Linked DNA regions of Flexistipes sp.. Each later gene encodes a partner of the first gene's protein in a complex. Links are inferred from orthologs where the notes say so. Each region holds a gene or a part of one and is shown on either strand. Other genes may lie near its edges. The genes, in order: uvrB and UMU13_RS01570.

The links.
Region 2: the proteins of uvrB (region 1) and UMU13_RS01570 are in contact, whole or in part, in a crystal structure (PDB 7EGT), measured with the Thermus thermophilus proteins. The link is inferred for Flexistipes sp. from one-to-one orthologs. Residues at the interface, in WP_096411307.1 of Thermus thermophilus: Glu23, Leu25, Arg26, Asp27, Gly28, Glu29, Arg30, Phe31, Arg55, Glu326, Asp327, Phe328, Glu379, Ser382, Gln383, His398, Gly400, Arg401; in WP_096412145.1 of Thermus thermophilus: His654, Arg656, Phe657, Gln666, Asp668, Glu669, Lys680, Arg681, Leu682, Ser683, Lys685, Tyr686, Ala687.

The regions. Positions count from the first base shown.
Region 1 is NZ_JAXKVW010000004.1:80,376-96,224, forward strand. What follows is about bases 4,660-7,658. They hold uvrB (excinuclease ABC subunit UvrB), read left to right. Parts: upstream 4,660-5,170; coding sequence 5,171-7,147; downstream 7,148-7,658. Other genes in these bases: fdhD (formate dehydrogenase accessory sulfurtransferase FdhD), read left to right, coding at 4,660-5,174; UMU13_RS04535 (penicillin-binding protein 1A), read left to right, coding at 7,153-7,658. In the rest of the region: UMU13_RS04500 (hypothetical protein), read left to right, coding at 1-555; iorA (indolepyruvate ferredoxin oxidoreductase subunit alpha), read left to right, coding at 562-2,328; UMU13_RS04510 (indolepyruvate oxidoreductase subunit beta), read left to right, coding at 2,355-2,924; UMU13_RS04515 (PHP domain-containing protein), read left to right, coding at 2,928-3,812; mobA (molybdenum cofactor guanylyltransferase), read left to right, coding at 3,827-4,438; more of fdhD, read left to right, coding at 4,398-4,659; more of UMU13_RS04535, read left to right, coding at 7,659-9,405; UMU13_RS04540 (two-component system sensor histidine kinase NtrB), read left to right, coding at 9,409-10,362; UMU13_RS04545 (sigma-54-dependent transcriptional regulator), read left to right, coding at 10,359-11,756; rnr (ribonuclease R), read left to right, coding at 11,749-13,821; UMU13_RS04560 (Arm DNA-binding domain-containing protein), read right to left, coding at 13,897-15,069; UMU13_RS04565 (helix-turn-helix transcriptional regulator), read right to left, coding at 15,079-15,369; UMU13_RS04570 (TraI domain-containing protein), read right to left, coding at 15,470-15,849. UniProt on the Escherichia coli protein: The UvrABC repair system catalyzes the recognition and processing of DNA lesions. A damage recognition complex composed of 2 UvrA and 2 UvrB subunits scans DNA for abnormalities.
Region 2 is NZ_JAXKVW010000001.1:338,610-354,369, reverse strand. Bases 4,875-7,784 are described here. They hold UMU13_RS01570 (ATP-dependent helicase), read right to left. Parts: upstream 7,404-7,784; coding sequence 5,346-7,403; downstream 4,875-5,345. Other genes in these bases: UMU13_RS01565 (chloride channel protein), read right to left, coding at 7,692-7,784; gatC (Asp-tRNA(Asn)/Glu-tRNA(Gln) amidotransferase subunit GatC), read right to left, coding at 4,974-5,270; gatA (Asp-tRNA(Asn)/Glu-tRNA(Gln) amidotransferase subunit GatA), read right to left, coding at 4,875-4,952. Also shown: UMU13_RS01600 (rhodanese-like domain-containing protein), read left to right, coding at 1-240; mce (methylmalonyl-CoA epimerase), read right to left, coding at 1,196-1,597; Asp-tRNA(Asn)/Glu-tRNA(Gln) amidotransferase subunit GatB, read right to left, coding at 1,607-3,043; UMU13_RS01585 (gamma-glutamylcyclotransferase family protein), read right to left, coding at 3,055-3,462; more of gatA, read right to left, coding at 3,492-4,874; more of UMU13_RS01565, read right to left, coding at 7,785-9,434; glmS (glutamine--fructose-6-phosphate transaminase (isomerizing)), read right to left, coding at 9,437-11,266; bifunctional UDP-N-acetylglucosamine diphosphorylase/glucosamine-1-phosphate N-acetyltransferase GlmU, read right to left, coding at 11,269-12,675; UMU13_RS01550 (SRPBCC family protein), read right to left, coding at 12,703-13,155; UMU13_RS01545 (pyridoxal phosphate-dependent aminotransferase), read left to right, coding at 13,361-14,665; UMU13_RS01540 (YceD family protein), read left to right, coding at 14,881-15,399; rpmF (50S ribosomal protein L32), read left to right, coding at 15,402-15,584; phosphate acyltransferase PlsX, read left to right, coding at 15,591-15,760. UniProt on the Escherichia coli protein: A helicase with DNA-dependent ATPase activity. Unwinds DNA duplexes with 3'-5' polarity. Translocates on single-stranded DNA with 3'-5' polarity. Initiates unwinding more efficiently from a nicked substrate than double-stranded DNA.

The DNA.
Region 1 (15,849 bases):
AAAAAGCAGCATAAGAGTGAAGAGGTACCTGTCGATAAGGTAGAGGCATTTCTTGAAAAAAACTTCAAAAAGATAATGATATCCATCGGAGGAGTAATCCTTGCCATCATAGTCATTTACGGTGTCTTTACCGTGATTCAAAGTAATAAACAGCAGAAAATCAGCAGATTAGGCCAGTATGAGCTAATGTTTCAAACGGATAATCTCGCCAGCCGGCAGGTTGAAAGTTTTCTTAGAGTAGGCACTGAAGTGGATGAAACTGCATCTTATGCCAGATACAGAGCCGCAAACCTCTACCTGAATGCCGGAAATATTGAAAAAGCAAAAGAGCTTCTCAATAAAACCGGAGGCTCATATAAAGAATTGGCTGATAGCCTCCTTTATGATCTTGGGGAAAGCATAAATTTGTCCCAATATACACAAGGCTCTTATCTGGAAAGATTATGGGACTACAGAGAACTTTTAAAATCAGGTTATACACAAAAAAAGCTGGATCAATTTGCTAAAAACTATCCTGACAGCAGATTGCTGGAACTGTTAAAAAACTGGGAGTAGAAATTGATGACAAAACGTGTGTTGAGCGGCAATGCTGCAATAGCCAGAGGTGCTTATGAGGCAGGAATCGGCGTTGTAAGTTCTTACCCGGGAACACCAAGCAGTGAAATTACTGACAATATAAAATATTTTGATGAAATATATTCCGAATGGGCTACAAATGAAAAAGTGGCCATGGAAGTTACCATCGGCTCAAGTCTCGCAGGAACACGGTCAATGACATGTATGAAGCATGTCGGGCTGAATGTGGCATCAGATCCTTTAATGACTTTGAGCTACACCGGAGTAAATGCAGGTTTGGTTGTAGTTGTTGCAGATGATCCCAATATGTTCAGCTCTCAGAACGAGCAGGACAGCCGTCATTATGCAAGGTTTGCAAAAATACCTATGCTGGAGCCTGCCGACAGCAGCGAGGCCAAGTATTTTGTTCAGAAAGCGATGGAAATATCAGAAAAATACTCCACTCCTGTTCTACTCAGATCGGTTACAAGACTTTCCCACAGCATGTCTGTTGTTGAACTCGGCAGCAGAAAAGAAACTGAACGAAAAGAACTGGAAGTCAATATTCCGAAATGGGTCATGGTGCCGGCCAATGCACGTAAAAGGCATTATTTTGTGGAAGACAGACTTGAACAGATTCAAAGTGATTTGAATCACAATTTAAGTGATTTTATACACGAGGAAATAAACAATACAGACATAGGGATAGTTTCCTCCGGGATTGCCTATCAATATGTTAAAGAGGCTTTACCAAAAGCTTCCGTTCTTAAGCTTGATATGGTTTATCCTCTTGCTTTAGATGGGATAAAAAAGTTTGCCGGGAAAGTGAAAAAACTTTTTGTGGTTGAAGAACTTGATCCATTTATAGAAAATGAGCTGAAGGCACACGGTATTAATGTGGAAAACTTGAACAGATCACTTATGGGTGAGCTTTCTGTTGAACGTTTAAATGATATATTTTCTGAAAAAGGATATGTCAGCAGAAACTATAAACCGCTCTACAGTGATATCAATGACAAGCTGCCTCAACGTCCGCCGAATATGTGTCCCGGTTGTTCCCACAGGGGTATTTTTCATGCTATAAATAAACTGAAACTGTTTGCCGCCGGAGATATAGGGTGTTATACGCTCGGTCTTCTGCCTCCGTTGTCTGCTATGCACTCTACAATCTGTATGGGTGCCAGTGTATCGATGGCACATGGCATAGACAAAGGCTCCAATGGCGAATATGCCAGAAAATCAGTAGCGGTAATCGGCGATTCAACTTTTTTGCATACAGGTATTAACGGACTTATAAATTCTTTTTACAATTCCGGAACATCAACTGTAATTATTCTTGATAACAGAATAACAGGGATGACAGGACATCAGCCAAACCCTGCCACAGGTCTTTCGATAAAAGGTTCTCCTGCTCCTCAGGTTAACATAGAGGTGTTGTGCAGGGGTATGGGAATCAGTCATGTGAAAGTGGTGGATCCTTTTAATGTTGAAGAATGCCTGAATACCCTTAAGGAAGAAACAGCCAGAGAGGAATTGAGTGTAATAATTACTAACAGACCGTGCATATTTGCAGATAAAAGTGTTATTTCAAGTCCGTACTACATTCTTGAAGATAAGTGTACAGGATGCAAAGCATGTGTGAGACTGGGTTGCCCGGCTATTCTATGGGACAGCGAAAAGAGACTTGCATTCATAGACGAAACACTGTGCACAGGATGCGGGCTTTGTCCGAAAGTCTGCAAATTTGAAGCTATAAAAAAACGCGGCGAATAAAAAGTGGCAGAATTTAAGGAGTTTTCATGAAACTTGATATATTAATGGTTGGTGTCGGCGGACAGGGAACAGTTTTAGCCAGCGATATCGTCTGTGATGTGGCTTTATCTGCAGGCTATGATGTGAAAAAAAGTGAAATACACGGAATGGCACAGAGGGGTGGGAGTGTTGTCAGCCATGTTAGAATTGGTGAAAAAATAGCTTCGCCCGTAATTCCGGTGGGCAGTGTGGATATACTGGTATCTTTTGAAAGGATGGAATTTTTGAGATATCTTGAATATATAAATAAAAGAACCAGTTTGATACTTAACAGCGGCAGAATTCATGCGCCGGGTACTGCAGGCGGAGAGGAAGAATATCCTGAAAATTATGTGGAAGATAATATAAAGAAATTTAACAAGAGTTATATGATAGATGCATTTGATTTGGCAGAACAGGCGCTTAACAGAAAAGTGACAAGTACAGTGGTTTTAGGTAAGCTTGCCACATTGCTTCCTTTTGAAAAACAATATTGGGAGAATGTAATAAGCGAAAAAGTTCCTCCAAAAACCGTTGAATACAATTTAAAGGCTTTTGATCTGGGGTTTAATGCCTGATATATGATAATTGATCTGCATATACACTCTAACTGTTCATCCGACGGTGAATATTCTCCTGAAGAAATATTAAAATATGTCAAACAGAAAAATATAGAATATTTTGCAATAGCCGACCATAACACCATTAGCGGATATAACAAGTTAAAAGGCTTTAAAAGGGACATTGGTACCGTTATGATACCCGCTGCAGAATTTTCAACCTTCTACGGTGAACATGAGGTACATGTTCTGGCTTATGGTATAACCTCTGAAGATGAGGCTCTTCATAGCGTATTTGAAATAATAAATGAAAATAAACTAAAGCAGGCTCATGCAAGGGTAAAAGCCCTTAAGAATCTGGGGTTTAAGATAAGTTTTAATGATTTGATGAATTATGCAGTTGGCAATGTCCCTTCCGGAGTAACATTTCTCAATACGCTGCTGAAAAATGAAGATAATAAAACTTTGCTTTCAGAATATATTGAAGGGGAAAAATCATATTCGCCCTATACAAGTTTCTATTTTGATTTTTTCGCAAAAGGCGGTTTAGCTCACGTTCACGTGCCCCTGATTGATATCGGAGAATTTTTTGACAAAATGTACGGCAGAGCTGTTTTTTCAATGGCACATCCAATACTTAATCCCGGCAATATAATGCCCGATTTGTTTGATTTTCCTTTTGACGCTGTCGAGGTGTTTTCCAGTTATCACAATTCCGTGGAAGTAAGATTCTTTCGGTCAGTTGCTGATGAAAATAATTGTTTTTATACCGCAGGCAGTGATTATCATGGTCCCAATGTTAAGCCCAATATTTTTATGGGGGTGGACTGCAGTTTAAATCCGGCTATAATAGAAAAATTACTCGAAGTAATAGACCGGAGGAATCTTTATCTATATAATCTATAAAGGAAAGGCAGATTATGGAAGCAGGCTGTGAATTCTCTGTTGCAATACTTGCCGGCGGTCAGAGCAGACGTTTTGGACAGGATAAAACCCTGACGGCTATTAACGGCAGAAGTCTGACTTCAATTCTGGCTGACGGCCTTTCAGATTTATCTGATGATACAATGGTTATATGCAAAAATCCCGGCAAATTCAGCGATTTAAACAATGTGAGATTACTTGCCGATGTTTATGACAAACAGTGTCCGTTGGTTGGGATTATTACTGCATTATTAAATTCCAAATACGAAAAGGTTTTTGTTGCCTCGGCTGATACTCCTTTTGTTCAAAGGAAGCTTGTAGAATATATGTCTTTAAAAGACGGGGATGCAGTTCTCCCGAAAACTAATAATAAGATACATACATTGACGGGGTTTTACAGTAAATGTCTATTGACTAATTTGAAAAAGCAATATTTTAAAGGTAATTACCGCATTATTGATATGATGGATGAGATTGACGTCAGATATGTGGATGAAGAAGAGTGCAGGCAGTTTGATGAGAATATGCTGAGTTTTATCAATATAAATACAAAGAAGGATTACAAAGATGCAGTGGAAATTCTCAAAAAAATTGGTTACACGCTGTAAGACAATCAGGTATGACGGCACATTCGCTGAAGAAGAATCCCTTATTATCAAAGAAATAAGGCACAATATTCATGTAAACGGAGAGTTTTTTGCATCTGTTATGCTTATTCCTGAACAGCAAAAGGAATTTACATATGGGTTCCTATTTACTTCCGGGATAATAAACACTTCGGATGATGTAGTTAATTACAGGATGTGTGAAAATTATAACATATATGTTTATCTAAAAGATCCGAGACCGTTGGGCAGCAACTCCACGTGGACCATTACATCCGGATGCGGCGGCGGCAAAGTGCTGGATAAAACATATGATGACATAAAAACAATTGATTCAGCATTTAAAATCAGTGCCGCAGATATTTTGAATCACTTCGGGGTTATGGAAAAAGAATCCGATTTGCACAGTGCAACCAGGTGTGTCCATAAGGCTTATTTTGCCGGTTCTGATGGTGACTGTTTTACATCTGATGATATAGGCAGACACAATACTATAGATAAAGTTGTAGGCGGTATTGTTTTGAAAGACTTATCAAGAGACGGTATCTTGATTTCGACGGGCAGATTAACCTCTGAAATGATACTAAAATGCAGCCGTGCAGAGATTCCGATCGTTGTTTCACGCACTGCTCCGTCTAAATTGGGGATTGATTTGGCAGAAAAGTCCAATATGACACTGGCCGGGTTAACCGGTAAAAAAGGTTTCACTGTATTTAATGATCCGGGAAGGATTGAATGACTTTTGATTTGGTATCGGACTACCAGCCCACCGGTGATCAGCCGGAGGCAATTTCACAGCTAGTCGAAAATTACCGTGACAACGTCAAAAGAGAAGTGCTTTTGGGTGTCACAGGCTCCGGCAAAACATTCACCATGGCAAACGTTATACAACAGCTTGAAGTTCCGACACTGATTATTGCTCACAATAAAACGCTTGCTGCCCAGCTTTACGGCGAATTCAAAAGATTTTTCCCTGATAACGCAGTGGAATATTTTGTGAGTTATTATGATTATTACCAGCCTGAGGCTTATGTCCCCCAGTCTGATACATACATAGAAAAGGATTCTTCCATTAATGACAACATAGATAAAATGCGCCATTCAGCCACAAGAAGTCTGCTCGAGCGAAGAGATGTTATAATTGTTGCAAGTGTATCATGTATTTATGGATTAGGTTCTCCGGAAGCCTATTACGGAATGCTTGTCACCCTTGAAACCGGCGATGACCGGAGCATGGAAGAGGTGTTGCAGAAACTGGTGGATATACAATACGACAGGAATGATTATGATTTTCACAGAGGTGTTTTTCGTGTTAAAGGTGACACTGTTGAAGTTTTTCCGTCGCATGAGGACAGTTTAGCTTACAGAATAGAATTTTTCGGTGATGAGGTGGAAAGGCTTTCCGAATTTGACCCTATAACGGGGAAAACAATAAAGGAGAGACCGAAAATTGCCGTTTACCCCAATACACACTACGTGACATCCGCTGTGAGTGTGGATAAAATTATAAAACAAATCAAATCCGATCTTTTGGAGCGGACAGCTATACTCGAAAAAGAAAACAAACTTGTTGAGGCCCAGAGGCTTACTCAAAGAACAATGTACGATATAGAGATGATTGAGGAAACGGGGTACTGCAACGGTATCGAAAATTATTCGAGATACTTCGACGGGCGCAATCCGGGAGATACTCCGCCGACACTGCTTAGTTATCTCCCCGAGGATTCACTTGTGATTGTGGACGAGTCACATATCACAATTCCTCAGGTCAGGGGGATGTTCAAGGGTGACAGATCCAGAAAGTCAACACTTGTGGAGTTTGGTTTCAGACTGCCTTCAGCTCTTGACAACAGACCGCTTAGATTTGATGAGTTTAATAAAAGGCTGGATAAGGTTTTATATGTCAGTGCAACACCCGCTGACTTTGAAATTACTGATTCCGGCAATACTGTTGTTGAACAAATCATCAGACCCACCGGACTTATGGACCCGGCAATCGAAGTTAGGCCGGCAAAAAACCAGGTGGACAACTTATACAGCGAGATTAACAGTATTGTTGAAAAAGGCGAAAGGATTCTTGTGACAACTCTTACAAAAAGGATGGCTGAGGATCTGACAAGATATTATAAAGAGATGGGGTTAAGGGTTGAGTATTTGCATTCGGAAATTGATACTCTGGAGCGGATAAAAATAATCAGAGAGCTGAGGCTTGGGAAGTTTGATGTGCTGGTGGGTATAAATTTGTTGAGGGAAGGGCTTGATATTCCCGAAGTAAGCCTTGTTGCAATACTTGATGCTGACAAAGAAGGTTTCCTGCGTTCTGACAGATCCCTTATACAGACAATAGGCCGCGCAGCACGTAATGTAAACGGCAAAGCTATTTTTTATGCAGACAAAATGACGAAATCGATGAAATTCGCTATTGAGGAAACAAACAGAAGAAGAAAAAAACAGCAGTTATATAACGAAAAACATGGAATAACACCGGAAACGATAAAGAGTGAGATAACAAATATTCTGGACAGTATTTACGAGAAAGACTATGTAACAGTTGAGGTTGAAGATGATGCCGTTGAGAGACTGCTGACCGGTGACAGGAAAAAAGACATTGAAGTTATGGAAAAAGAAATGTATAAAGCATCAGAGGAACTTGACTATGAAAAAGCAGCGAAAATCAGAGATATGCTGTTTGAATATAAGGCAAAAAAATAAATAAAATGAAAAAATTTCTTTTATATACCGGCATACTGCTTGTCGTCTTGACTTTATCGGTAACTATTGGGCTTGGTGCTTATTTCTTTAAGCTCAACAGCGAACTGCCGTCCATCAAACAACTGAAAGATTTCAAATATAAACAGCCCACCATTTTATATGGCAGAGACAATAAAACTATTGCAGAGCTCGGCAGCAAAAGAAGATATCCGGTTAGTCTTGAAAAAATTCCTGATAAACTTGAAAAGGCTTTGATTGCAGTTGAAGACAGCCGTTTTTATGAGCACGACGGGATAGATTTAAAGGGAATTGTCAGGGCGTTTTTTGTAAATCTTAAAGCAGGACGCATTGTTGAGGGAGGAAGTACATTAACTCAGCAGCTTGTCAAAGTTATATACTTAACTCCGGAAAGAAAACTTAAGCGGAAGGTAAAAGAGGCTATTCTGGCCTACAAAATAGATAATTATTTAACCAAAGACAAAATTCTGGAGCTGTATCTGAATCAGGTATATTTCGGCAGAGGTGCATATGGAGTGGAAGCTGCAGCACGTTTTTATTTCGGCAAACATGTATCCGATCTTACCTTAGCAGAATGCGCAATGATAGCAGGACTTCCGAAGGCACCCGGATACTACGCTCCGCATATTAATCCGGATGAAGCCAAGGAAAGAAGAAATCATGTGTTATACAGGATGTACGAAGAGGGCTTTATAACAGAAAATGAATACAATCAGGCATCACAAACAGAAATAAAAATTATTGACGAAGCCCCCAACATGAGAAGAACAGCCAGCTACTTTGTGGACTATGTGATAAGCAACCTTGAAAAAGAGTTAAATATAAATGACTTGGAAAGCAGAGGCTATAAGGTTTATACTACTTTGAATATGAAATTTCAAAAATTAGCTGAAAAAGCTGTGAAAAAGAATTTGGCCGAAGTGACAAACAGACAGGGGTATTTCGGCCCTATAGGAAATGAAAGCGAAAGTGATATTGATAAAAAACTTAAAGATATCTCATATATAACAGAAGAGGGGAACTACATTGTTGCCGAAGTATCCGAAGTGGGCAGATATAAGGCTGAAATAAAAATTGATAACAATACAGCAAGCATTTTTCTTAGAGACTGCAGGTGGGCCCACCCCTATAAAGGGGACAGCAACAGGCTGGATGACTTGAGAACAATTATAAAAGAGGGAGATTATATCCTGGTAAAAAATACAGGTGCTGAGAAAGAACCTTATTATGAGCTTACCCAGGAGCCTCAGGTTGAAGGCTCTTTTATGGTTATAAATCCCAAAACGGGTGCAATTCTATCCATGGTTGGTGGCTATGACTATGAAAAATCCATGTTCAACAGGGCGGTGGATGCTAGAAGACAGGTGGGAAGCTTATTCAAACCCGTGGTCTATTCCGCAGCGATGGAAAATGGATATAACCCCATGTCTCTGGTATTTGACGCACCTATTATAAAAACCATGGAAAATAAGAACGAGTTCTGGCGGCCTGAGAATTTTGAAAAGGAATTTTATGGCTTTACAACATTGAAGAAGGCACTTACCAAGTCCAGAAACGTTGTTACAATTAAACTGGCTGATCAGATCGGTGTTTCCACAATAAAAAATTATGCTGAAAAATTTGGAATAACCTCAGACCTTGCAAACAATCTTTCGATAAGCATTGGCTCAGGTGCAATTTCGCTGAAAGAGATGGTTTATGCATATTCGGTCTTTCCCAATATGGGAGAAAGAATGAAGCCTTTTTATGTAACCAAAATGGTTAACAGAAGCGGCGAGATAATCTATGAACAAAAGCCGACAGTTGCAGAAAGGACGCTGAAACCTGAGACTGCCCAGATTATGACGGATATGCTGATAAATGTCATAGAAAACGGAACCGGCCGCAGGGCCAGTCATATTCACCGTGTAATGGGAGGTAAAACAGGTACGACAGATGACTATATCGATGCCTGGTTTGTCGGATTTACACCTAATTTAACTATCGGCAGCTGGACGGGATTTGATGAATATAAAACTATCGGTAATCTGGAAACTGGTGCAAGAGCTGCACTACCGGCATGGATTGATTTTACCGAAGATGCCGTTAAATACAGGGACTATGAAGTAATGCCTTCAACGGATAACGTTTACTATTACAAAGTGGACAAAGAAACCCACAAGATTACGGACAGTTACTCCGAGCAGTATTCCTTTGAACCGTTTTACAGAAACCCGGAAGAGCAAAAAGTTGTTAAATAATTTATGAACAATATAAATAATGACCTGTTCGACCATTTTGATCTTTTGGGAATGCCTCTGATTGCAATTGAACAAAATAAAATTGCCCAATATAACAGCAGCGCTGAGAACCTTTTCCCAAAATTCATCAAGTCAGGTATTCATGATATCCCCTATTTTCTCAGCAGTAAATTGGCGGGAAATGAAAAACTTATCCACATAAATCAGGAAAAATTTTTCATTAAGTCCACTGAGTATGAAAGCACGGTTTATGTCATTTTGTTTCCAATGGATGAAATTTTTGCTGAATATAGCAGTTTTTTTGATATAAGCTCCTTTTTGCATGAAATAAAAAATCCTCTGACTGTGATAAATGGAACGGTTCAGCTTCTAAAAAATAAGAGTAAAGATAGTTACACGCTTAAATGTACTGAGATAATAGATAATGAATGCAGCCGGCTGGAAAATTTTGTGGATGAATTCGGTTTTATTCTGGATATAAATCTTAACTACAGGGAATTTTATATTTTGGAATTTTTTGAAGAAATGCTTGCCTCACTCCAGGTTTTATTTAAAAATGTCAGTTTTTCTACAGAGATTTCAACCGATTTAAAAAAAATAAACGGCGACAGGGACAAGTTGTACAGGGCATTTTATAATATTATAAAAAATGCCTGTGAGGCAAATCCGGAAGGCAATATTAAAATATTTTATACGATAGACACCACAATTAAATACAGAGATTCAAATAAAAAACGATTGTCATCGATGGCAAAATTTACTATTATCGATGAAGCCGGAGGGATTCCTGAAAATATCCGCAACAAAATTTTTACTCCATTTTTTACGACAAAAAGCAAGGGAAGGGGATTGGGACTTATTATAGCCAGGGAAATTATTGAAAAGCATAAAGGCAGATTGAGTTTTGATTCCCAAAATAATATAGGAACAGTTTTTACAGTGTTATTGCCGATATGAATGAATTTTTAAAAGTACTGGTAATCGATGACGAAGAAAATATTTTGTGGTTACTTAAAGAAGGGCTGGAGAATGATTTTATCGAAGTCCTGACAACCACAAATATTGAACAGGCAGCAAATATCCTTGAACGTGAACACATAGATGTTTGTCTTGTGGATATATTTCTGGATAATGCAAACGGTATTGAGTTGGTTGACAGATGGAAAAAGACTTATGCCGGAGTAAATTTTATTATTATGACTGCACAGAATACCAGCTCCAATGTTATCAACTCAATAAATGCCGGGGCACTGGACTTTTTCCCGAAACCTTTTGATCTGGAGAAACTTCGGAATAAAATACTTGAGATATGCAAAAAGACAGAAGCTGAATCCACTGTGGGCAAGGAATTTGTCTATGATTTTCAAACTTCCAGCCAGAAAATGCTTGATATCTATAAATTAATTGGACGAATTGCCAAAACAAACATAAATGTTTTGATACAAGGAGAAACAGGCACGGGTAAAGAAGTACTTGCAAGAATGATTTATGAGAAAAGTAATAGAAGTGACAAGCCTTTTGTGGCTATAAATATGCCTGCAATCCCTGATGAACTTATGGAAAGTGAGCTATTCGGGCATGTTAAAGGCTCTTTTACAGGAGCTGTAAGTGATAAAACAGGAAAGTTCGAGCAGGCGAACGGAGGAACAATATTTCTGGATGAGATTTCCGAACTCAATTATTCTTTACAGTCGAAACTGCTGAGAATACTGCAGGAGCGGGAACTTAACAGGCTCGGGTCCAATAAAACCGTAAAGCTGGATCTTAGAATTATTGCAGCAACCAATAAAAACCTTGAGAATCTTATCAAACAGGAGAAATTTCGCGAAGACCTTTATTACAGACTTAATGTCGTATCCATGGATATTCCACCGTTAAGGGAGCGCAAAGAGGACATCCCCTTCCTTGTCAATCATTTTCTTAAAAAATACAGAGATTTGAAAGGTGAAGTACTGTCTATAGGCGAAGATGCCATGGAAAAAATTAGAAAGTACACCTGGCCGGGGAATATCAGAGAGCTTGAAAATGTCATACAAAGCTCAATAATACAATCATCCGGAAGTGTTATTACAGTTGACGATCTTCCTCAGAAAATTTCCAAAAATAATGTCCTGAATGGTTACAGCGATTCTTTGTTTTCCCAGCTTTACAAACTGGCACAGGATATTATAGATGCAGAAAATCTTTCCCAAAAAAATATGGCATTTGACGAATTCTGCCGTATAACGTTAAAGCCTCTTTTTGAGGCTACATTGATGGAAACAGACGGAAACAAGTCCCTTGCGGCTAAAATCTTGGGTATTAACAGAAATACACTGAGAAAAAAAATAAAAGAGTTGAATATTGAGTAAAACAAAAAAAGAAATTTTAGAAAAACTGAAAAACCTGGGCAGACCTCTTAATTTAGACGAGTTGCAACAGGCATTGTCAATCGAAAAGAAAAATCTCCGTAAGGTCTTAAGATCCATGATCATTTCCGGAGATATTGTCAAGCTGAAATCCGGTAAATATGCACTAACAGATGATCTCAATTTGCATACGGGTTATGTAGACGGGCATCCCGACGGCTACGCCTTCTTTGTGCCTGAAAAAGAAGATATGCAGGATTTGTTTATTCCTCCCAAAAGATTAAATGGTGCCGTTCATAAGGACAGAGTGGCAATTAAAATTGAGAAGTTTAAAGGTAAAGAAGAAGCGCATGTGGTGAAAATTCTTGAGCGCGGTTTCAAACGGATTGTCGGGAGAGTGGAAAAATCCAAGTACTTTGCTTATGTTGTTCCTTTTGTGAAGAAATTTTATGGAGATATTTATATCCCCAACAGATTTTCCAAAAAATTAAAAACAGATGATGTTGTGGTTGCCGATATTATTCAATACCCGGAGAAGGGAAAGAACGCAGAAGGGAAGATAGCTAAAAAACTTGGATCCCTTTCTGACAAGGGTATTGAGAATAAAATTGTAATGGAAAAATACGAATATAAAAGGAAATTCCCTAAAGATGTCACTAAGGAGCTTCATGAAAAATCAAAGGCATTGTTTGAAAATCCCGGCGAAAGAAAAGATTTAACCGGATTATTTACCGTAACGATTGACGGTGAAAGTGCCAGGGATTTTGATGATGCTGTTTCCATAAAAAGCTATGACAATGGTGGATATAAACTTTATGTACATATTGCCGATGTGGCTCATTATGTTCAACCGGATTCCAATCTGGATAGAGAGGCTTATAACAGAGCTACAAGCGTATATTTTCCGGAATTTGCCATACCAATGCTGCCTGAAAAACTTTCAAACGATCTCTGCAGTCTGAAGCCGAGAGTTAAAAGACTAACTCTCACAGCGGAAATCGATTATGATTCTTATGGAAACAGAACTTCTTCGAATATATATCAGTCGGTTATCAGAAGTAATTACAGGCTTACTTATGATATTGCTTATAAATATATAATAAAAGAAGAAATTCCTAAAAACAAGAAGCTGTCAAAATTGCTTGATGATTCTGCCGCTTTGGCTGAGTTGTTAATAAAAAGAAGAAGAAAGCAGGGGACAATAGACTTTGATCTGCCTGAGGTTGAGTTTTTATTTGATGATAATGGTGATTTGTATGATCTGAAACCGCTGGAGAGAAACATTGCTCACAGGCTTATAGAACATTTTATGATAGAAGCAAATGAGGCTGTTTCCGAGTTTCTTGAGAAAAAAATTGATACTTCTATATTCAGGATTCATGACAGTCCAGATCCGGCAAAAATTAATGAATTTGTCCAGACGTGTAAAAGATTTGGGGTTGACGTTAAAACCCCGGATGAGATAACCCCGAAAAATATTCAGAGGATATCAAGTTTGATTGAAAACTCACAATTCAGCTACATTCTCAGTTCACTTCTTGTCCGGACGATGCAAAAGGCAGTTTATTCCACAGACAACATAGGTCATTTCGGTCTTTCCTCGGAGTCATATACACATTTTACCAGCCCCATCAGACGATATCCGGATATGATTGTTCACAGACTTTTAAAAAAGCTGTTGTATAACTATGATTTTAAACCGACCAAAAAATTTATGAATGAGGCAGCAGAACACAGCTCAGTAATGGAAAAACAGGAAGAAGAAGCCGAAAGGGAAATTCGTCAGTATAAAAAATTGCGCTTTCTTGAAGCACATATTGATGATGTTTTTGATTGTCATATAAACAGGGTGGCATCCTCCGGTATTTTTGTATTTCTGCCTAAAATGCTTCTTACAGGATTCCTATCAATATCAAATATTGATGATGACTATTATGTTTTTGATCCCGAAAATGAATATCTTGTTGGTAAAAATTCAAAAAAAATGTATAGAATAGGGGATGTTCTGAAGGTTTCGGTTGACAGAATAAACTATGATTATTTAGAAGTGGATTTCAAGCTGGCATAGCTCAGTCGGTAGAGCGATGAACTCGTAATTCATAGGTCGCCGGTTCAATTCCGGCTGCCAGCTTTTTTTTATTCTTTATTTATTAATTATTTGGGAATCAGTATTTTCTTGATGTAACACATTTGTAACATAATTTGCAAATTTTGATTCTGTATGTTTGTAATTTTCTATATATCTTGCATACTTTGTAAATAACATTTGCATATTAACATGTCCTAATTGTTTGGACACATAATGAGGGTTTTCGCCTGCTATTAATGAAAGAACAGCATATGTATGTCTGGTTTGATAAATTGACCTGTATTTAATCCCAAGTCTTTTTAATGCAGGTTTCCAATGCTGGCATAATATTTTACCTGATGATTTGAAGGGTTTTCCGTATTGGTTCAAAAACATAAAATCAGATTTCATAAATGTTTTTAACTTGTGACTTCTCAAAACCTCTTGCAACGGAGGGATAATATCAATTATACGATTCGAATTTTTTGTTTTAGTTTTTGTTAGCCTATGATCTGAAAAGCTTTCCTTTATATGATAAGTCCATGTATTTGAATCAAGATTTTCCCATTTTGCTGCAAGGCATTCACCTGTCCTGCAACCTGTGTAAAACAAAAAAGCTATTAAAGGGTATATTTTGGGTTTGTTTTCTTTGAAAAACTCAAGTATTGCATTCATCTCATGTAAACTAAAAGGCTCAATATCAGGTTTTTCTTCTCTTAAAAAATTAACGTTTTCTGAAGGGTCATATTCTATATATCCTTTTGCTTTTGCATATTTGAAAAGTTGTTTCACTGTGCTTAATATATTATTAATTGTTTTACTCTTACGTCCTTTAGCAAGTTCTACGATCCAATTTTCAATATCTATTTGGTTAATCTTATCTATTAGGTAATCACCAAAATAAGAATTGAAATGCAGCAGCTCTCCCTTATTATTCCGTAAGGAACTATGAGAAATGATGTTTGCTTCATATTTGTTTTCTTTGGTTTTGATGAATTCAGTTACAACGTTTTTAACGTAATTTGTTTTGGTAGGAACTAAATTAAATAATTTCAGTTTTTTAGAATTAGGAAAGTATTCATCATATTTGAAAGTATCAAATTCTATCTTGTTTTGAATTTCTGCAAGTAGTCTTTGAGCATATTTACGATTACTTTTAGTATCTTCTATGCCCAGACTTTCGTAGCACCGAACGCCTTTATAAACAAAATTTAGCCATAATTTTTTATTCCTTTGATAAATACCCATAACATTTTATTAACTTAATCCGAGAAATCGGTAAAGTGCTTTTTTCTTAAATAAAGTAGGGAAGCCTTTTCTTTTAAGGTATAAAGAGGGTGGAAAATGGCCTTTTTGTATTTTATTATAGACTGCCTCTTTAGTTTCCAGCTTTAACAATTGTCTTACTTCTTCAACTGACATCAAACTGTCTTCCATATAGGCCATCCGTAATTTTTCTCGAAGACTTTGAATTTCAGGCGTTGCATCCACAATTGCCACACTCCCATCTTCACTTATAATATTTTTTATATATACTTCTCGTTTCATAATAATACCTCCAAAATCTTTACTTGACATTAATCTAATAAAATCTGTGACAAAAAATTGTGGTATTTACCTAAATAATGAAAAAATTTTTGTGGTCAATTCAATTCGGCTTAGAAATGATAGAATCTTTGAATACTAAAATTGCCTTTTCATATTCTTTTTTCCCTTTAACCGGTATTAATGGTTTTTCTTCAAACTCTTTAAATTTTGCAGTGTGCCCACCGTCGTATAGACTGTTTATAAAGCCGTGTATTGCCTTATTTTGTTCTTTTTCATCATCTTTTATATCAAAGACTCCCGTGTGTTCTGCAATTTCCTTAAATCCTTCTTTATAGCCAATAACAACGTATTCCTGATTATCTATTTTTATACGTTCTATGTTTTTTAACGATGATTCCGTCTCAAGAGTCAAAGCAAGAGCTTTAAGAAAAATATCGAATTTTTTAGGTTTTTCAGTTTTAATATATTCGTATAATTTTT
Region 2 (15,760 bases), on another replicon or contig:
CAAGGACACGTTAAAGGAGCAATCAATATCCATGTGAATGAAGTTTACAAAAAAGGTTGTGATTACGTAATCAATCAGCTGCCTGAAGACGGATATGTGGTATTTATGTGTTCTGCAGGCGGCAGATCAAGTGAGCTGTACTACGCCTTGCAGGACATGTGCGGCTACAAAAAGATGGACAGACTGTATTATCTGGATGCACATGTTAACTACGAAAGCGGTAAATGCACAATCAAATAGACACACTATATCAAACTATATACCAAAAAAAGGCAGCCATTTGGCTGCCTTTTTTATTATAAAAAACTTATACGAGACTTAAGAACTTTGCACAAGTTAGGAAGCGCGGCTTCAGCCGCGCAAAGATGTATTGAAACCCGTATTTTCAACCTTGCGGGACTGAAGTAATGTATACCACTAGCATCGGTCGAAGACCGATTAGCAGCTATGTAAATAGCTAAATTGAATGTTTGACAACATATTTACCAGCCTCCGGCTGGTGCTACCCCCTTCCGAAAAAGCATAAAAGCATATTATTCAAAACTCTCATAGTATTATTTGACTAGAGACCTCTCCGCTTCGGTCGCCCCCGTTAAATATCAGCTTCGCTGATTGCCTGCGGCATTTAACCAGGCAAGAGGTGACAATTTTTTGAATAGCATTCGCTATGGGCGGATAAATAGAATGTTAAACATATTTACCAGTCTAAAAGACTGGTGCTATCCATAGGCATCCTTGCGACCACACATTTAACGCCTTAAGTACGCGGGAGATCTTTGAACAAGTATTTTACCCCCTGAATGGATCCTCGCAAATACTTATAACACTGGCATCACCCCAAAAATTATATAAAAGTTTTGTTTTACATATACTTAGCTAATATGAAACTGATTTCAATGTAATTTGCAAAAATGAAGCAGCCGATGTCGAATGTGTTCCACATATTTACCAGCCTTTCGGCTGGTGCTAGAGAAACGTACTGCCGGTTAGTGGTCACACCCTGTGTTGGAAAGTAAAGTGGATAAATATTTGCAAATAAAAACAATTATGAGGGGAGGGTGTAGACGGTTAGCGGCAGTAGTTTCGAGTTTCGGCTGCGAAATGCGTGCAAATTACATTGAAAAATATTTGCACTACGAAAAATGGGGTGACGTCAGTTGTAACAGGGACAAGTACAAAATTTGACTTTCTAAGATTAATCTGCTGGTTGTGAAAGTTCGGTAAGGACACCGTTGGCAGATTTCGGATGAACAAATGCCACCAGCTTGCCATGTGCCCCTTTTATCGGCTCTTCATTTATCAGCTTCATTCCGTCCTTTTTCATAATATCAAGGGACTCAGAAACATCGTTTACTTCATAACATAAGTGATGAATGCCTTCCCCTTTCTTATCCAGGAATTTGGCAACAGGGCTGTCTTCACTTGTGGGCTCAAGCAGCTCAACGTTGGAGTCTCCCAGTTTGATAAATGCGACCTTCACTTTTTGAGACGGAACTTCTTCATAAGATTCCACATTAACACCCAAAGTCTCATAAAACCTAACTGCTTCTTCCAGCGACTTTACTGCTATCCCGATATGATCAATCTTTTTCAGCATATCAAACCCCTAACTGCTTAATTTTGCTATCAGCTGATTAACAAGCTTCGGATTTGCCTGGCCTTTTGTTTTCTTCATCACCTGCCCCACAAAGAAACCCTGCAGCTTTTTCTCTCCGTTTTTAAAACGCTCCAGCTCATCGGGGTTTTCTTCAAACACCTGTTTTACAATATTTTCCAGCTCGGAACTATCGGATATCTGGGCAAGATTTTTCTCTTTAACAATTTCAGCGGGAGCTTTCCCGCTCTCAAGCATGATTTCAAAAACATCTTTAGCTATTTTACCGCTGATTGTGTTATCGTCTATCAACTTTACAAGGCCGGCAAGCATGGAAGGATTTACTCCGATATCAAAAATATCGCAGTTCCTTTCGTTAACAACTCTTAAAATTTCCGACATAATCCAGTTGGCTATTATTTTGGGATTGTTGTGGCTTTTTATACACTCCTCAAAATAATCGGCATATGTTTTAAAAGAAGTAAGTACATCCGCATCATATTCGGGGAGACTGTATTCCTTTTTAAAACGGGCTTTCCTTTCATCCGGCAGTTCAGGCAGGCTTTCCCTGATCCGCTCAATCCAGTCATCATCAACTTTGACAGGTATGAGGTCGGGATCCGGAAAATACCTGTAATCATGTGCTTCTTCCTTGCTTCTCATTGCAACCGTTATGTTTTTGTCAGGATTCCACAATCTCGTTTCCTGAACGATATGACCGCCTTCGTTTAAAACCTTGGTCTGACGCTTAATTTCATATTCTATTGCTTTTTGTACGTTTTTAAAAGAATTCATATTTTTGATTTCTGTTTTTACCCCGAATTCCTTTTGTCCTTCAGGACGTATGGAAATATTGGCATCGCATCTTAATGAGCCTTCTTCCATATTACATTCGGAAACTCCGGCATATTGCAGTATAGCTTTCAGCTTCTGCAAATAAGCTTTTGCTTCCTCACCTGTTCTCATATCAGGCTCACTAACAATCTCAATAAGCGGAACCCCTGTTCTGTTTAAATCCACATAGGAAGCGGAATAATCGCCGAGATTTTCACCGTGAATGGATTTGCCCGCATCTTCCTCCATGTGAATTCTGGTGATACCAATTTCCTTGGAATAGTCCTCAAGATTGATTTTCATTTTACCGTTCAGGCATAAGGGAAGCTCATACTGTGATATCTGATAACCTTTTGGCAAATCCGGATAAAAATAGTTTTTCCTTGCGAAAACACTGGATTCCTGAATTTCACAGTTGAGAGCCAGTCCGGCTGTCATTGCATATTCCAGAGCTCTCTTGTTAAGCACCGGCAGCACACCCGGCATTCCCAGGCAAACCGGACATACATTGCTGTTCGGCTCTGCTCCAAAGTTGGTGGAACATGAGCAGAATATTTTTGTATTCGTTCCCATCTGAACATGTACTTCCAGTCCTATCACAGCCTCATAATTCATCTATAACCTCACTACAGTTTTAATTGTTTGTTATTCCACTCCTGCATATCCAAATAGGAGATGTAACTCATATCTCCCTTATAAATATACACCCAGGCAGTGACTTCTTTGGGCTCCTGATTAACAGAATCATCGCCGTTGGACGGCAAAACCCACAATGTCTTACTAACTCTATCCAAATATTTTTCAACATTATCCAGCACCAGCAGAACATCTCTCACATTAAAAATGGTAACCAGTTCACCGTATACCACTGAATCTTTATCCTCCAGCAGCGCCGGAAAAGTTCCTTTATACATAGCCATTCTGCCGTAAGTATAAGCCCTGTTCTTAAAAAGAACATTCTTTGCATACATACTGTAAAACGGTCCGTCCGATTTCAATGAACCGTAAAAGAATATCTTATCGATAAAATTCATCCGCTGATTCCCCATTGAGCATCAATTTTTTATTCAAATTCCGTAGGTATTTTTGTGTGCCAATCCGTATTTTTCTGGTAACAATCTGCAATTTCGAGGATCTTAGCCTCATCAAAATAGTTACCGAGAATCTGCAGACCTATGGGAAGATTATTGCTGTCAAAACCGCATGGTACTGAAATGCCGCATCCGCCGAAAAGGTTCAGTGAAAGGGTAAAAATATCACTCAAATACATACTCAAAGGATCCTCCACCTTTTCGCCAATTTTGAAAGCAGTTGTCGGGGAAGTAGGCGCAACTATTGCATCAACTTTTGCAAAAGCATCAAGGAAATCATTTTTGATAAGTGTTCTGACTCTCTGAGCCTTCAAATAATAAGCATCATAGTAGCCGGCACTTAACACATATGTACCGAGCATTATCCGCCTTTTAACCTCGTCACCGAATCCTTCTGAACGGGTTTTCACATACATTTCAGACAAATTTTCAGCCTCAGCTCTGTATCCGTATCTGACACCGTCATAACGGGCCAGGTTACTCGAAGCCTCGGCCGTGGCAAGTATATAATAAACAGCCACTGCGTAATCTGTATGGGGCATACGTATGTTGATAATTTCCGCACCAAGGGATTCAAGATGTTTTATGGCGTCTTTTACAGATGCTTCAACTTCCGGACTCAGCCCCTCTTTGAAATATTCCTCGGGGACGCCGATTTTTATCCCTTTCAAATTATCAAGTTTTTTATCATAAGGTTCGAACGAATTTTTGGAAGCCGAGGTGGAATCGTGATGGTCATGTTTTCCGATAATTTTCATCAGTTCCACACTGTCCTGAACATTCCATGTCATCGGACCTATCTGATCAAGACTTGAAGCAAAAGCAACCAGGCCGAATCTTGAGACTCTGCCATATGTCGGTTTAAATCCGGCAATACCGCAAAAAGAAGCCGGCTGTCTTATCGAGCCCCCCGTATCACTTCCCAGGGAAGCGGGAACCAAACGAGCGCTCACTGCAGCTGCGGCACCACCGCTCGAGCCGCCGGGGACCCTATCAATATCCCATGGATTTTTTGTTTTGCCAAAATAGGAGGCTTCACAGGATGAGCCCATGGCAAATTCATCCATATTAAGTTTCCCGAGTATAATAAAACCTTTTTCTTTCAGCTGCTTTGCAACAGTTCCGTCGTAAACGGGATCAAAATTTTCCAGGATATGCGACGAACAGGTGGTTCTCAGCCCCTTAGTCACCATATTGTCTTTCAAAGCTATCGGAATTCCCGCCATCGGCGGCAGTTTCTCACCGTTACGTCTTTTCACGTCAATTTTTTCCGCTTCGGACAGTGCATCCTCATTTATGGAAACAAAAGATTTAAGCTTGTCATCATATTTATTAATTCTATCAAGATAAAACTGTACAAGTTCCTTTGCAGAAATTCTTCCGTCCTCCAGATAAGACCTCAATGTCTTCAGATCTGCATTCAGTAGATTCATCAACAACTCCTGTAGATTTTATTAATTTTCAATAACTCTGGGTACCTTGAAGTGTCCCTGCTCTTTATCCGGAGCATTCTTGAGCGCCTGCTCATTGTTAAGCTGCTCTTTTTGCTCATCTTCCCTGAAAACGTTCGAGATATCAAGGGCATGCGAAGTGGGCTCAACATTGGAAGTATCCAGCTCGTCCAGCTTATGTATATAATCGAGAATATTGTTGAGCTCATTGGTAAAGCGCTCAGCTTCCTCTTCGGAAAATTGCAGTCTGGCAAGATCCGCAATATGCAGCACATCTTTTTTATCAATAACTTTTGACATCCTCATCCTCCGCTTTATTGATCATCAGGAAAATCTATTTTACGCAAAATTTACAGGGTGTAAACCAATAAGTTCCTAAAATATTTCCAGACTTTCAGCAAGCATTTTTTTAAGCCCTGAACTCTGGAAAAAAACATCCGCCTTTACCTTGTCCCCCGCTCCTTTAACATTAAGGACAACCCCTTCACCGTATTTGCTGTGGAATACTCTTGTATTGGCTTTTAGCTTTTTTCCGTAATCTCCCGGAGAACTGATGTCAGACTTCAGCTCATCCAAAAACATCGAAGGTCTGCAAAACTGTCTTTTACCGTAGACCATACGGGTGTTGGTATGAGTGAAAACAAGATTGCTTTTGGCTCTGGTAATCCCCACATAGCAGAGCCGCCTTTCCTCTTCCAGCTCCCACTCATTATCCATGGAGCGGAACAAGGGAAACAAACCCTCTTCAAGGCCCGTCAGAAATACTGATTCAAATTCCAGCCCTTTTGCCGAATGAAGGGTCATGAGACTTACGGAATCACCGGCACTTTCATCTGTGGAAGTTGTCAGTGTTGTTGTGGCAAGAAACTCAGACAAGTCCGGTTCGTCATAACTTTCATCAAAAATTGCAGCTGCATTAATAAGCTCATCGATATTGTTTATGCGTTTGTTTGCATCATTCTGTTCTTCAAACTGTTTCAGATAATTCCCATAGGAGCTTTCGTTCAAAATAACCTTAATCTTGTCCGCTATATTTTCAAACAGCTGCATCTCATCAAGGATATTGGTATAAAATTTTAAACTGGCGGCGGTCTTCCCCTTTGAAACAGAGGCAATTTCTTTTGCTGCTGATATAAGATCCGAACCGTTGCCGGTTGCATAATCGATAATTCTCTGAATAACTACGTTGCCTATTCCCTTGGGCGGATTTTTGGCAGAACGCTTCAGAGCATCTATATCATATGGATTGTCCGAAAGCTTTAAATATGCCAGAATATCTTTTATCTCCCTTCTGGAGTAAAAACTGATACCCCCGATAACTTTATAAGGTATCCCCCTTCTGTTAAGCTCCACCTCAAAAGCCCTCGACTGAGCATTTGTTCTGTAAAGAACAGCTATTTCGGCAGGAGATATTCCCTGATCCAGCATAAGCTCAATCTCATTAATAACAAAATTTGATTCATCCTGCTCATCATGACATTCTTTAACCATGATATTTCCCATCTTATGGATCACCGGGGAAAGATTCTTGCCTTTTCTGTAATTATTGTTTGCAATAAGTGTATTGGCTGTAAACAGGATATTGGGTGAACTCCTGTAATTTTCGGTAAGCTTTATTGTTTTAACATCAGAGAAATGTTTTTCGAAATCGAGGATATTTCTTATTTCTGCACCGCGCCATCCGTAAATGGACTGATCATCGTCCCCCACCACACAAATATTGCCATATTCACCTGAAAGCAGCTTTAAAAAGAAAAACTGTATATAGTTTGTATCCTGATATTCATCCACCATGATATACCGGAAAATATTTCTGTAAAGTTCGAGCACTTCATAATTTTCCTGAAAAATCCTGATAACAAGAGCAAGCATGTCATCAAAATCCACAAGATTTGCAAAAGAAAGATACTGCTGGTAGGCTTTAAAAACATCAGGAAATCTGTGGATGAATTCTTCCGGCTCTTTATCCTCCACATATTCAATAGTGTTTTTAAAACTGCTTATCAGCCAGAGATACTGTTTCGGGGGATATTTTTTACTGTCGATATTCAGTTCTTTCACAATACTTCTGAGGGCTGAAAGCCTGTCATCCTGATCAATAACTCCAAAGCCTTTTTTAAACTCAGTTTTATGCGTCTCCCGGCGCAGAATTCTCAAACATATGGAATGGAATGTGCCCATCCACACTCCTTCAGCTCTTTCTCCCACAAGGTTTTTAAGACGGGATTTCATTTCCCAGGCTGCTTTATTGGTAAAAGTAACCGACAGGATATTGTTCGGGTTAACACCGATATTATCAATCAGATAAGCAATCTTATGGACAATTACCTTTGTTTTCCCCGTTCCGGCTCCGGCTATCACAAGCAGGGGTGAGCCCGTATATTCAACGGCAGCCTTTTGTTCTTTATTCAGTCTATCATTTGAGTGAGGCATATATCTCCCTTAGAGATTTCTCACTTCGTCCGAAATGACACAATATATCGCTTTATCGCAACATTGTCATCCCGAGCGAAACGAAGTGGAGTCGAGGGATCTCCCCTTTTATATATTATTAATTCAAGTTTCGCACTTGCACCTATTGTAAGTCTTTGCGAGGAGTGCTAACGACGAAGCAATCTCTCTTTTTTTATTATTTTGAGATTGCCACAACCCTGTTTCCACAGGGTTTCGCAATGACCGACCTAAGTGCGAAACTTGAATTATTAATTTCTGCGAATCTCATTAAACACTCGTTGCAAGAGCTTTATTATAGGCTAAAATTATATCACTTCTTCTCAGCAATCCTTCTACCTTAAAATTGCCGTTTATATTTTCCACAACGGGCAGTGCCCCCAGATCTTTAATTCCCAGCTTTTTTAGAGCTGTGGCAAGACTGTCCTCAGGGTAAACGTATATCAGGTCATCTTTTGTGCAAATCTCACCTGCCACAACAATTTCCTCCAGCCCCTTTTCAAACATCACATTTTTTATATTATCTAACGACATAATGCCTGTCAGATATCCTTTATCGTTTAACACCGGATAATAAATATGATCGGCTTTCTTTATACCCTCGGTGATCTCTTTGAAATTGGAGCTTTCTTTAAAAGTAACAATATCCCTGAGCATTACATCTTCAACTCTTATTTCGGATAGTACTCTTTCTTCAGTGCCCTTTCTGATATTGATACCTTCCTTGGCAAGAATCCAGGAAAAAATAGATTCTTTCTCCAGCCAGTTGGCAGCAACATTTGCAATAATCGTTGCAAACATTAACGGCAAAATGATTTCATAACTCTGGGTAATCTCAAAAATTATAAGTATAGCAGTTAAAGGGGCTTTTATGGTTGCACCGAGCATAGCGCTCATTGCCACCAAAGCATAGGCACCGCTGGAAGACGTAATACCGGGAAAGGCAGCATTAAAAATCCCCCCCAAAGCTCCGCCTGTTGCAGTTCCTATAAAAAGTGCAGGGACAAACAAACCACCGGATCCACCGGATCCCAGAGTCAGAGATGTTGCAAGGATTTTAAGAAACACAATAACTAAGAGAAAAAGTCCCACCTGATTCGAAGCAAGAATTTGGTTTATTGTGTCGTAACCGACACCCATAATTTCACGTGAGTATATGGCCAGTATGCCGAGCAGCAGCCCGCCCAAAGCAGGCTTTAGAAAAGAAGGTATGCTCAGATTGTCAAAGGTTTCTTCGGTTTTGTAAAAAAAACGTATAAAAAAAACACCGACTACGGCACAGGCAAAACCCAACACCATATAAAGGGGCAGCTCCATAAAATGTCTCAGATGATATTCCGGCGCTTCAAAAGTTACCACATTGCCCAGGTGTCCCCTTGAAACGACAGTTGCAATAACGGAAGAAATGATAATCGGACTGAATGTTCTGATACCGAATTCGCCAAGCAACACTTCCGCTGCAAACATCGCCCCGCCGATAGGTGCATTAAAGGTTGCCGCCAGTCCGCCTGCCGCTCCGCAAGCAACAGCCGTTTTCATCCTTCTGGTGGAAAAACCGAATATTTTTCCCACACCGGAGCCCAGTGCCGAACCTATATGTATAATGGGTCCCTCTCTTCCTGCGGAACCTCCGGTGCCAAGTGTAATCGCAGAAGTGAAACTTTTCACAACAGCTACAAAAGGACTGATTTTTAAATTGAGGGCTATTGCCTTTATAACATCCGGCACACCGTGCCCCTTTGCAGATTTAAAAATTAGGCCGGCCATACCAACTATCAATCCGCCCACAGCCGGAATAAGAACAATCTTATATATAGGGGTGTGAATGAGCGTTTCTAAAAGAAACTCCTCTTTTGTCCCGTAGAAAAAATCCTGAACAATACCTATTAAATACCTGAAAATAATGTTACCGTAACCGGCAGCTACACCGATAAGTACAGCAACACCGGCCATATACATATCTTCGTGTTCGCCAAAAAAGCTGTTCAACCACCCTTTGGCTTTTTGTATCATTATCACTCCACTGTCACGCTTTTTGCCAAATTTCTCGGCTGATCAACATCATTACCCAGTAAGCGGGCACAATGATAGGCGAAGAATTGTGTAACAACTGTATTTAAAAAGACACTGACCTCTTCGGATGTTCCGGGAATACTGATAACAGCGTCACATTTGTCCGCAAGATGGGTATCATTTTCCGTAACAGTTGCAATAACGATACCGTCACGAGCCTTTACCTCTTCGATATTAGAAACAATCTTATCATACACCCGGGATTTGGTTGCCAAAGTAAAAACAGGCATATTTTCATCTATAAGTGCAATAGGACCGTGCTTCATTTCGCCGGCAGGATAGCCCTCTGCATGTATGTATGATATTTCTTTAAGTTTAAGAGCCCCTTCGAGTGCAACAGGATAATTAAGGTGCCTTCCTAAAAAAAGAAAATCTTTATAATCTTTAAAATCCTTTGCAATATTTTCAATTTCACTATCTTTATTCAACACATACTCCATTTGCTCGGGGACACCGAGAAGGCTGTGTATATATTCACTTCTTGATTTATCGCTCATCGTATTTCTGATCTGACCTAAATAAATGCCAAGCATATACAGGCAGGTTATCTGTGTTGTAAACGCTTTTGTTGAGGCAACACCGATCTCAGGTCCGGCATGGGTATATATCACGCCGTCTGCTTCCCTGGATACTGAAGAGCCCAGAACATTGCAAATAGCCAAAGTACTGCACCCTTTTTTCTTTGCCATCCTCATGGCTGCCAGTGTATCGGCTGTTTCTCCGGACTGGGTAATGGCAAGGAAAATCACATTTTCATCCAGAATTGTATCCCTGTATCTGTACTCGGATGCTATATCCACCTCCACAGGTACACCGGCAAATTTTTCAAGAAGGAATTTGCCCACAAGACCCGCGTGCCAGCTTGTTCCGCAGGCGACAATGTGAATTCTGCTTGCATTCTTCAGTGCTCCGCTTATCTCATCCAGTTCAGGCAGTCTGATTAACGACTCTTCAAGAGAATACTTACCCCTCAGAGTATCTGTAACTGCCCTGGGCTGCTCATAAATCTCTTTCTGCATAAAATGCCTGAATCCGGCTTTTTCAGCCATGACCGGATTCCAGTCAATATATTTTTTATCCCTTTCAACTTTTTTGTGATTTTTATCATAAATCTCTATGGAGTCTTTCCGCAAAACTGCAATATCACCATCTTCCATAAAAATAAAATTCCTCGTGTGACTCAAAACAGCGGGAATATCACTTGCTGCAAAATTCTCACCCTCTCCTGCCCCCAAAACAAGAGGGCTGTCATTTCTGGCTGCTATAATCCTGTCCGGGTTATCTTCTGATATCACTGCAACGGAGAATGCTCCGTTCAGCTTGTTTGTAGCTTTCCTTACCGCCTCAAGAATATCGCCGTTCAGATAACTGTGTATCAGGTGAGCGATAACTTCCGAGTCCGTTTCAGACTGAAAAACATACCCCTTATCAGTCAGCTCTTTTTTCAGCTGAAGGTAATTTTCAATAATACCGTTGTGAACCAAAGCAAGGCCTTTGGAAACATGGGGATGGGCGTTGTAGGATGTCGGTTTCCCGTGCGTTGCCCACCGGGTGTGACCGATACCTGCTTTGCTGTTAAAATCAGTGCTGCTGGTTTTTTCTCTAAGATTCTTCAGTTTACCAACACTTCTTACCGTTTTTATGATATTTTCGGATTTATCAAGCAGCGCCAGCCCGGCGGAGTCATAACCTCTGTACTCAAGCCTCTCAAGCCCTTCCAAAAGGATATCGTAAGCATTCTTTTCACCTATATAAGCCACAATACCGCACATATCTATTTCTCCCTTGAATAAATTTGTTTGCGTTTTCTCACCCAGCCTTCTTTATTAACCTGCTCACTCCGGGAAATGGCGAGTGATTCATCAGGGACATCTTTTGTAACAGTCGAGCCCGCTGCAATCAAAGCATTTTTACCTATTTCCACAGGGGCAACAAACTGAACATCACTTCCCACAAAAACACCGTCGTTAATAATAGTTTTATGTTTACTGATACCGTCATAATTACATGTAATTGTGCCGCATCCAATATTCACATCTTTCCCTATATATGCATCACCCAGATAAGTCAGGTGGCTGGCTTTTGAGTTTTCATGTATTTCCGTTTTTTTCACTTCCACAAAATTGCCGATTTTATTTTTCCCGTACAGTTTGCTTCCCGGTCTCAAATGTGCCATAGGCCCCACTGAAGATTCTCTGCCCACAAAAGATTCTGTTATAACACAATTATCTTTTATTTCACAATAATCTTCCACCACACTGTCGGCTATCCTGCATCCCGGATAAACAACACTGCCTTCTCCAATTTTGGTTTCACCTTTTAGGGTTACATTTGGATGTATCGTAACATCGTTTTCAATCTCAACCGAATTATCGCAGTAAAAGCTGTCCGGATCTATTATACTGACGCCGTTTTTCATATATTCACAAGCACGCTTACGCCAGATTAATTTTGAAGCTTCTGCCAGCGCAGCTCTGTCGTTTATCCCGAGAAATTCCTCTTCTGCTTCAGCAACAAAAATACCGGCACCATCTTTGACAATATCGGTCAGGTAGTATTCCTCCTGTGCGTTATTATTGTTAATATATTCCAGTCTCCTGAAGAGTTCCTTTGACTCGGCGAGATATATACCTGTATTAATTTCCTTCAACTTCTTTTCATTTAAGTTTGCATCCTTTTCTTCAACTATTCTGATTACAGATCCGTCTGCTCCTCTGACTACTCTTCCGTAACCTTCGGGATTTTTCTTTTTTACACTCATAAAATTTACAGGAGAATCCGAACTTTCAATAAAAGCTTTTAAACTCTCCCTGCTCACCAACGGCATATCCCCGCAGAGGATAAGAATCTTACCGTTATAATTTTTAAGGGTGTCCTTCGCAGCCAAAACAGCATCCGCCGTTCCTTTCTGCTCTTTTTGAAAAACAAACTCTGAATTATAACCCTGCAGATGAGACTGAATATCCTCAGCCGCCTCTCCCAGAACAACGACAGTCCCGTCTGAGCAAACCGCAGAAGCAGCTTCCATCACATAATCTATCATAGGTTTGCCTGCAACATCAAAAAGAACTTTCGGTTTCTTTGATTTCATCCTTGTCCCTTTTCCTGCAGCCAAAACAAGAGCTTTAACGTTCATCTTTTCCCCCATTGCAAATTTATCATTTATTAAAACATTAAGCATTATAAATCAAGGATAGAGGTATTTTATTCAAAATAACTTTTTAAGAGTCTCAAACCGGTAATTAAAAATATTTTCAAGTCTTTTCCTTACAACAAACCTGTTCAAAATATCACCTATGATACCAAAAGGCATACTGTAATGAACCTCGTCGGTCATAATAACACCGTCTCCGCTTTCTTCGAAAAAATGCTTGTGATGCCAGAATTTATAAGGACCCAGCCTCTGCTCATCAACAAAGAAGAAAGGCTCTGAAACGTGTGTAATTTCAGTAACCCAGGACGTTTCAAAAAAAGCAAAGGGAGTAATTTTATACTCTATAATCAGGCCGGGAAACATATTTCCCGGAAGATCAGAAACAACACGGAAGCCAAGCCATGCCGGTGTAATTTCCGCAAGTTTGCCCGGATCGGAGAAAAAATTCCAGCATGTTTTAATATCTGAATTAAGATACTGAATCCGCTTTAACCGATAAAGTGCCACATATGCCCCGTCTAATTATTCATACAAACCTTATAGCAAACAACCCGGTAAAGATAAATATATTTAACAATTTCCTTGATTTAACACACAAATATGTTAAAAAACACATCCACAGGCTATTATAAGCAAATTATATATAGAAATTAACACAAAATTGTAATATGGTTTGAGATTCAATTACCAACACAATTTGACGGAGAGGAAAATGCGTTTTGATATAGCAAAAAGCGGCAGCGGGCTCACTTATGAAATAAGAAATATAGTGAATGTCGCAAATGAGCTGAAGAAAAGAGGCGTGGATGTAATTTGGGAGAATATCGGTGATCCGGTGGTAAAAGGGGAAAAAATTCCTGAATGGATGAAAAGCATCCTTTCCGAAATTATGGAAGACGATTTGAGTTTCGCCTACTCCCCGACAAAAGGAGTGCTAAGCACAAGGGAATACCTGGCCGAAAAGGTGAACAAAAGGGGAAAGATAAAGATAACACCTGAAGATATTATCTTCTTTAACGGTCTTGGCGACGCAATTGCAAGGGCATACAGTTCCATAAGGGTGGATGCAAGGATTATAATGCCGGAACCAACCTATTCCACCCATTTCATGGCGGAAGTTCTGCATGCTTCGTTTCCTCCGAATACATACAGACTTAACCCTTACAATAACTGGAAACCCGATATAAACGAACTTGAGAGAAAAGTAAAAAGCCATAACTCAATTGTCGGAATACTGGTAATCAATCCTGACAATCCGACAGGTTTCGTTTATTCGGAAGAGACATTAAAAGAGATAGTCAGAATAGCAAAAGAATACGACCTGTTTTTAATATTTGATGAAATATATCACAACATAACATACAACGGACATAAAACTGTTCAGCTATCTGATATTATAGGAGATGTTCCGGGAATAAGCATGAAGGGTATTTCCAAGGAATATCCGTGGCCGGGTGCCAGATGCGGCTGGATGGAAGTTTATAATATTGACAAAGATGAAAAATTCTGCAGATATGTCGACGCAATTCTGCAGCAGAAAATGTCCGAAGTCTGCTCCACCACATTCCCCCAAATGGCAATCCCCAAGCTTCTGGAGCACCCTGAATACGACAAATACCTGAAAGACAGGGTTAGACATTATGAAAAACTTTCAAACATTGCATACAATATCCTTAAAGACGTGCCTTATATAGTTACCAGCAGAACAAACGGTGCTTTTTACATGTCAATTGTATTTAATGAAGCCGTGTTGAACAACAAACAGACACTGCCCATAAATATACCGGAAATAAAAAGTTATGTAGAAAAACTCACCGGCGGCAATATCGAAATGGACAAACGATTCGCATATTATCTTCTTGCTTCTTCAGGTATATGTGTAGTACCGATGACATCATTTTTCACCTCTCTGCCCGGTTTCCGTATGACACTGCTTGAGAAAGATGTTGAAAGATTTGAATGGACGGTAAAACATTTAGCTGAAAATATTGTAAACTACATAGAATCCAGCAAATAGCAGCTATGATAAACAAATAGCCAAAAATCTTCGGCAGCTGTTAAATACAACCCCTGTTAAAATTTTTGGTAGTTGACAAGGCGTTCCCCATTCTCTATATTATCTGGCACTTTTCGATGGTATCGGCTGATATGTGATAAAATATTGCCGGAAAATTAACAACCGTTTTACGGTTGTTTCTATTTATCAATGAATGGAGATGTACAGGATAAATAATGCGTATTTACTTTGAAAAAATCCCCGAAGAAGGTTTGGAAATTAATTTTTCAGACAATTTTGAGACGAGTGAAAGCGTTTTTAATATCAACAGCTTCAACGGTACAATATATGCTGTTAATGAGAATTTTATATTAACAGGCAATCTAAATATCACCATCGAAGACAGCTGCGACAGGTGCCTTAAAAAATTTAAAGAAGATATAGATGAAAAAATACTCATAGAAATTGTCAAAGAAAGCAGCGCTGAGGCAGAAGCAGAAGAGATTGAACTTAAAGATGAAGATATGGGTCTGTATTTTGTAAGGGAAGACTACATAGATATGGAAGAAATCATTTCGCAGGAAGCGGTCTTGCTGAGACCTGTAAAAAGACTGTGCAGCCAAGATTGTAAAGGTCTCTGTCCGATCTGCGGAACCAATCTTAATGAGGAGACCTGCTCCTGTAAACAGGAAACAGATGACAGATGGGCGGATTTAAAAAAACTGCTGGAAAATAAAAACAGAAACGAGGTGTAAAAATGGGTGTACCTAAGGGTAAAACGTCAAAATCAAAAGTAGGCTCAAGAAGAAGCCATCACTCTGCAAAAACAAGACAAAGTGTAAAATGTGACAACTGCGGAGAGCTTAAGCTGCCGCACAATGTATGTCCTGCCTGCGGTTATTACGATAAAAAACAGGTAATCGAAGCAGAAGAACTTTAGACTGCTATGAGGATAGTTGTTGATGCAATGGGGGGCGATTTTGCTCCCCATGAAGTGGTAAAAGGCTCTCTTGAAGCCGCTCGACTTTACAATGCCGACATTATACTGGTCGGCGACAAACGTCTGGTTGAACAGGAGCTTCCCAAAGATTACAAACAGCAGTATAAAAATATCTT